Regions from separate parts of the Terribacillus sp. 7520-G genome, predicted to be linked through region 3. Evidence: riboswitches for the same ligand, from Rfam matches in the RefSeq annotation. Region 3 holds a riboswitch; each other region holds the start of a gene.
The links. Region 3 has a riboswitch for thiamine pyrophosphate ahead of CHH53_RS11580 (thiamine phosphate synthase). Riboswitches for the same ligand answer to the same signal wherever they lie in the genome.

Region 1 (2,268 bases), on a different contig from region 3:
GGTGGGTATTATGGTTAAACCGTTCGTGCCGCAGCTCGTCTATATCGAGCCCAGGGCATTGGAGTATCCGCTTGGCGTGAAACTTCGGGATAAATTCCAGGACATGGGAGTGGAAATCCGTGAGACCACTTCCCATAACCAGGTTCGTAATCTGCCGGGGGAAAATGAGTTCCAGAAGTATCGCACTGCCAAATCGACATTGGTCGTCGGCGTACGGAAAACATTGAAATTCGATACGTCCAAACCATCTGCGGAATATGCGATTCCTTTTGCGACAGGATGTATGGGACATTGCCATTATTGCTACCTGCAGACAACGATGGGATCCAAACCTTATATCCGTACGTATGTGAATACAGATGAGATTTTCGAGGCGGCAGAGCAATATATGCAGGAGAGGGCGCCTGAAGAGACGCGTTTCGAGGCTTCCTGTACTTCGGATATTGTCGGCATCGACCATCTGACGCACACGCTGAAACATGCAATAGAATACTTCGGTCGATCCAAACATGGACAGCTGCGTTTCGTGACGAAATTTGCCCATGTGGATCATTTGCTGGACGCAGATCACCAGGGACGGACAAGGTTCCGATTCAGCATCAATGATGACTATGTGATCAAATACTTCGAACCTGGAACCTCCCGTTTGAAAGATCGGATCGAAGCTGCCGTGAAAGTTGCAGAAGCAGGTTATCCGCTTGGCTTCATCGTTGCTCCGATTTATCTGCATGAGGGCTGGCAGAAGGGCTACCCGGAAATGCTGGAGCATCTGGAAGCAGCGCTGCCCGCTCATGCCAAAAAGAACCTTACCTTTGAATTGATCCAGCACCGTTTCACAAAGCCGGCAAAACGTGTCATCCAGAAAAATTACCCGATGACAAAGCTGGAACTCGATGAAAATAAGCGGAAATATAAATGGGGCCGCTACGGTATCGGGAAGTATGTTTATCAGAATGAGGAACAGGAAGAAATCAAAGACATTCTTGGGAGCACGATCTATAAAATGTTCCCGCATTCACGGATTGAATATTTCACTTGATGCATCGGTTGACAATCTTATCCATGCATGTGATAGTTAAAGGGACAATTGAATTTGAGGAAGTCCACTAGGGGTGCCGTTCGGCTGAGATAAGAGAAATCTTTATCCCTTTGAACCTGATCTGGTTAACACCAGCGTAGGGAAGTGGAGCCGGATTCGTGTGAACTTTGACACTATCGCTATGTATACGAGTCGCTCCATACTTCTGGAGCGGCTTTTTTATTTAGCCGGCGCCAATCACTCTTCATCAGGGCTTTCTCCAATAAGGGGAGGAATTTACATGTTTTCTGCACAATTGAGAGAAGAAGCAAACCCGGTTTTCGAAGCAATCTATCAGCATCCTTTCGTCGAAGGAGTTGCAAATGGCCATGTGCCTAAAGAGGCGCTGATCCATTACGTGAAGGCAGACTATGAGTACCTGACTGCATTCGCTCGTATTTATGGCTTGGCAGTAAGCAAATGTGAGACAAGGGAAGAGATGGATTTCTATCAGTCCCAGATCAATTTTGTCCTGCATAGTGAAATTCATCCGCATAATGTGTTCTGTAAGGTGGCTGGTGTGAAATACGAGGATTTGCAGCGTATGACACCGCCGCCGGCAGCAGATCATTACATTTCCCACATGATGAATAGTGCTGTACATGGTGATATCGGGGAGCTGATGGCAGCACTCCTGCCTTGCCCGTGGACGTATCAAGCGCTGGCTGCCCATATTATCGAGACGAAGGAGCCGGATGAATCCAATCCGTTCCTGGAATGGATCCAGTTCTATGCCAGCAGGGAAGACGGTATGCCGGATGTGACAGCCGAGCTTTGCAAGCGGCTGGACAAATGGGCGGAAACAGCAGGATCTGCTGCCAAGGAACGAGCGCGTAAAGCATTCCTGAAAAGCTGTATGCTGGAGCATGCCTTTTGGGAGATGGCAACCACCGAGCAAGATTGGATGATACCATTGAAAGGAGAGTCCCTTCATGCCTGATGTGAAGAGTGCTTTGACGATTGCCGGTACGGATCCTTCAGGCGGTGCCGGCATCCAGGCTGATCTGAAGACATTCCAAGAGCGCGAGGTATATGGCATGAGCGTGATAACATCCCTTGTCGCCCAGAACACGACTGGTGTGCAGGCAATTCATCACGTTCCGGTCGAATTTCTAAAGCAGCAGCTGGAATCCATTTTTTCGGACATCATCCCGGCTGCTGTAAAGACCGGAATGATTGCATCGGAAGAG
Region 2 (2,268 bases), on a different contig from region 3:
TTTGGGCATCACGACGCCTTCTGCAAATATCCTTCAATTTTTAGTGACAGGGGAATGGAGCTTCATCAACTGGGGTGTCTTCCTTGTGCTTGGCATCTTCATAGGATCTTTGTTCGCAGCAAAAATGAGCGGTGAATTCCGGTTCAGGCTGCCTGATGTGAAAACAACCATCCAAAGCTTCAGCGGCGGAATCATGATGGGCTTCGGTGCAGCCTTAGCGGGCGGCTGTTCGATCGGCAACGGTCTTGTGATGACTGCCATGATGACGTGGCAAGGATGGATTTCGTTGGCATTCATGATTTTAGGAACATGGACAGCTTCTTACTTTGTCTATGTACGGCCGCGTAAGAAAACCAGACAATCAACACATGCAATACCAGCATAAAGGAGTGTATTCAAATGAAGAAAACATTGGAAGTAATGGGAATGGTCTGCCCCTTCCCATTAGTGGAAGCAAAGGAAGCCATAAAAGACCTGCATTCCGGCGATGAGCTGGAGGTGCAATTCGATTGCACCCAGGGAACCGAATCCATTCCCAGATGGGCTGCCGAAGCAGGTCATGAAGTAACTGCATATGAGCAATTGGGTGAGGCCGCTTGGACAATAACGATCAAAAAGAAATAGCTTGTCAAGATTATCATCATCGACTGATGCACAACAAAAAATCAGATGGTCCAACAAGAAACCCTTTACAAATCGTTTTTCTTTTTTTACTATTAACCTATCAATTGCATAACGAGCGACGCACTGGGGGAGCTGGCAACGGCTGAGAGGAATCATGTGATTCTGACCCTTTGAACTCGATCTGGATAATACCAGCGTGGGGAAGTGCAGCCAGAATGGTCCTATTCTTTTGTGTATATTCTGCGACTGCGCCCTATGGTGCCGTCGCTTTTTTATTTGCAAAAAATCAGGAGGATTCTTTATGGAAATGCAAAATCAATGCGGAACAAGCAGAATCGCAGGCTGCAGCTTTTCGGTTTACCCGATGGCGGACAGATTCAAGGAAATCATTTTGGAGGCATTGGAAGCCGTCGATACCTCAAAAGTATGGATCGAGACGGATGATGTGACAACGCTTGTGCGCGGAAGGATTCCGCATGTATTCGATGTCACCTCTGCTATATTTTTGGCAGCAGCCAAAGACGGTGAGCATGTCGTGTTCAATGGCACTTACTCGATCGGCTGTCCTGGTGATTCTGCAGGAGATGTCTATATGGCCGAAGACGAGGTCAAGCTCAACCTTCCGACCACGGGAGGCATGAAGCTGGATACCGCATCCAAATTCTCGCTCTATCCATTAGGCGGCGGCAATTATATGGACACCATCTACAGCCAGATCGAGAATATGCGCTCTCACGGTATCGCTGTATCCAAGTCTCATTATTCCACCCGGCTTGATGGCAATGCCGTTGATGTTTTTGAAGGATTGGAGCATGTATTCACCGAAACGGAGAGCTCCGGATCTTCCCATACCGTCATGACGGTCACCATGTCAGCTAACAGTCCTTCTGCCAAGGATGTGATCAAATGAAAAGCTGGCGGATGAAGGATATTGTCGTCATGGCTGCGCTTGCTGTCGTATTCGGTATTGTGTATCTATTATTCCTGCCTGTCAACGTGGTGATGATGGGGCTTGTCGGACCGATCGGGACCGATATCATCTTTGGAGTCTGGTTCCTTGTCTCCATCGTGGCTGCCTATATCATCCAAAAACCTGGTGTCGCCCTTGTTTCGGAAACGATTGCCGGCATCGTCGAGGTGCTGATCGGCAGCAGTGCCGGTCCAATCGTCATCCTTACGGCTATCGTGCAGGGACTTGGTTCAGAAGCTGTATTTGCCATGACACGCTATCGTTCTTATCATGTGTTCGTATTGATGGGTGCCGGCGTGGGCGCCGCCATCACAAGCTTCATCTGGGGATACTTCCGCGGAGGCTTTGCCGCGCTTGATCCTTCCTATGTTGCGCTTATGTTGATAGTACGGATCATCAGCGGCGCTGTCATTAGCGGCCTGATCGGTAAAGCTATCAGTGAGGCGCTGGCTAAAACAGGAACGTTGACGAGCTTCCCGCTCGGCAAAATGCATCGCCAGCGAAAAGCAGGATGAAAAAGCCGATTCTGGAAGTCGACCAGCTGACCGTTGCCTTCGCGGAAGAAAGCAGCCCCACTTTATCCAAGTTGAGCTTTAGGATGCTGGAAGGTGACAGCATGCTCCTTCTTGGACCAAGCGGTTCCGGGAAAAGCACACTCACCTATTGCCTGAATG
Region 3 (2,268 bases):
AAGGGAGAGATTCTCATGGAACGGTTTGAAGATAAAGTAGTATTGATTACAGGCGGCGGTTCTGGACTGGGCCGTGCAGCAGCACTTCAAGTAGCAAAAGAAGGCGCAAAACTTTCCCTTGTTGATATAAGTGAAAAAGGCTTGGAAGAAACAAAGCAGGAAGTCCTTGCAGCAGCACCGGAAGCAGAAGTTCTTACAATTGTGGCAAACTGTGCAAACGAGCCGGAAGTTGAGGCGTATGTAAAACAAACAGTTGATCAGTTTGGCAAGATTGACAGTTTCTTCAACAATGCTGGTGTAGAGGGAACACAGAATCTAACGGAAGAGTATCCTGTGGATGAATTCGACCGCGTTGTGAACATCAACTTGAATGGTGTTTTCTACGGTATGCGTCATGTATTGAAAGTAATGAAGGAGCAAGGTCATGGTTCTGTAGTGAATACAGCTAGCGTAGGTGGAATCCGCGGAATCGGCAACCAGTCTGGCTATGCAGCAAGTAAGCATGGTGTGGTAGGTTTGACGAAGAACTCCGGAATCGAATACGGGCAATTCGGCGTCAGCATCAAAGCCATCGCACCAGGTGCCATTATGACTCCAATGGTAGAAGGTTCCTTGCGTCAAATCGGCGGGGATAACTGGGAAGAGGCAGGCAAAGAATTTGTCAGCGTCAACCCGATGAAGCGCTTCGGTAAGCCGGAAGAAGTCGGTTATCTTGTTGCATTCCTTCTCTCCGATCAAGCGAACTTCATCAATGCTACTGTTGTGCCGATTGACGGCGGACAATCTTATAAATACTGATTTATATTTTCTTTGGAGGCCATCTGACCGATTCGGATGGTCTTTTTTATATTGAGAAAATCTTGCAAATTATACTGATTATGCTACGATATGGGTAAGTTCATAGTTTATTTTCACACTAGGGGATCCCTTCATAAGGGCTGAGATTAAGAGTGGTGACTCTTTAAACCCTCATAACCTGAACAGGTTCGGACCTGCGTAGGAAAGTGTAGACACTCGAGTTTACATGCTCTTTTGTATGTATTTTTCGTAGACAGTACACACCACTTTCCTTTTGGGGAGTGGTGTTTTTTATGTATTCCGGACTGTTCGTCAAGGAAGGTGATAGCAATCAAATTGATGGCAGTAACAGATGACAGGCATGATATTCCCGACTTGCTGCGTATTTTGCTGGATATTCATCCTTATGTCGATCATGTACAGATCCGGGAAAAGAACAAGCCGGCTGGAGCGGTGTATCAGCTATGCCGGGAGTTAGTGAAGGAAGGACTGCCAGAGGAAAAGCTTTGGATCAATGACCGGGTTGATGCAGCATTGCTGCTTGGCTTGAAGCAGGTGCATGTACCAGGGCACGGACTGCCATTGAAAGAGTTGAAAAGGCAGTATCCGGAGCTGCGGATCGGGGCTCCCGTCCATTCATTTGAGGAAGCCATGGAGGCAGAAGCAGCTGGTGCGGCATACGTGTTATATGGTCATTGTTTTCCAACGGCAAGCAAGCAGGGGAAAGCCCCTCAGCCGCTATCCAATCCAGTGCGAATCCGGCAGAGCATCCAAGTGCCGATGTATGGGATAGGAGGAATCACGGCAGAGAGGTTAGCTGTGCTGAAAGCGCTTGAATTGGATGGCGCTGCTGTAATGAGCGGTATTTTTTCAGCAAAACAACCGCTTGAGGCTGTAAAGGAATTAAGGGAGGAGTGTTCACGTCTTGAAGCAATCCAGTGAGGTAGCTGTGGTTGGAGGGGGTATCATCGGCAGTGCAATCGCTTATTATTTGGCAAAGGCAGGGCACCGGGTCGATTTATTCGAAGCCGGACAGATTGGGTCAGGCTCGACACGAGCCGCAGCGGGCATGCTAGGCGCCCATTCGGAGTATAAAGAGTTCGGTGCTTTGCTTTATTCCTTTGCCCGGACTAGCCAACAGCTGTACGAAGAAGCGGAAGCCGATATACGTGCGCTTACAGGGATAGATATCGAACGGCGTACAGGCGGATTACTGCAGCTTGTTTTTACGGCAGAAGAAAGAGCAAGGCTATCCGATATTTGTTCCTTGGAAGGTGTGACGTGGCTGGACCGAGCTGCTGCGGAAAAAGAAGTGCCGGGGCTGACCAAGTCCCTGGAAGGAGCGATCCATATAGCGGACGATGTACATGTCACACCAGCCATTGCCTGCAGAGGATTCTGTTCGGCAGCCAAAATATCAGGAGCCCGTATACATGCGTTCACTCGAGTGGAAGGCATTGCAAAGGAAGA

Region 1: another riboswitch for thiamine pyrophosphate. It lies ahead of tenA (thiaminase II); the one in region 3 lies ahead of CHH53_RS11580 (thiamine phosphate synthase).
Region 2: another riboswitch for thiamine pyrophosphate. It lies ahead of CHH53_RS02330 (YkoF family thiamine/hydroxymethylpyrimidine-binding protein); the one in region 3 lies ahead of CHH53_RS11580 (thiamine phosphate synthase).

What each region holds. Positions count from the first base shown of each region.
Region 1 covers NZ_NQFP01000046.1:646-2,913, forward strand. Annotated here, with positions in the region: gene CHH53_RS15315 (transcriptional regulator SplA domain-containing protein) at 1-18, shown strand, start outside; gene splB (spore photoproduct lyase) at 11-1,039, shown strand; TPP riboswitch at 1,099-1,199, shown strand; gene tenA (thiaminase II) at 1,320-2,018, shown strand; gene thiD (bifunctional hydroxymethylpyrimidine kinase/phosphomethylpyrimidine kinase) at 2,011-2,268, shown strand, end outside.
Region 2 covers NZ_NQFP01000007.1:26,405-28,672, reverse strand. Annotated here, with positions in the region: gene CHH53_RS02340 (YeeE/YedE family protein) at 1-385, shown strand, start outside; gene CHH53_RS02335 (sulfurtransferase TusA family protein) at 400-624, shown strand; TPP riboswitch at 740-844, shown strand; gene CHH53_RS02330 (YkoF family thiamine/hydroxymethylpyrimidine-binding protein) at 926-1,534, shown strand; gene CHH53_RS02325 (ECF transporter S component) at 1,531-2,109, shown strand; gene CHH53_RS02320 (ABC transporter ATP-binding protein) at 2,106-2,268, shown strand, end outside.
Region 3 covers NZ_NQFP01000030.1:44,067-46,334, forward strand. Annotated here, with positions in the region: gene CHH53_RS11575 (SDR family oxidoreductase) at 16-798, shown strand; TPP riboswitch at 909-1,020, shown strand; gene CHH53_RS11580 (thiamine phosphate synthase) at 1,120-1,740, shown strand; gene thiO (glycine oxidase ThiO) at 1,724-2,268, shown strand, end outside.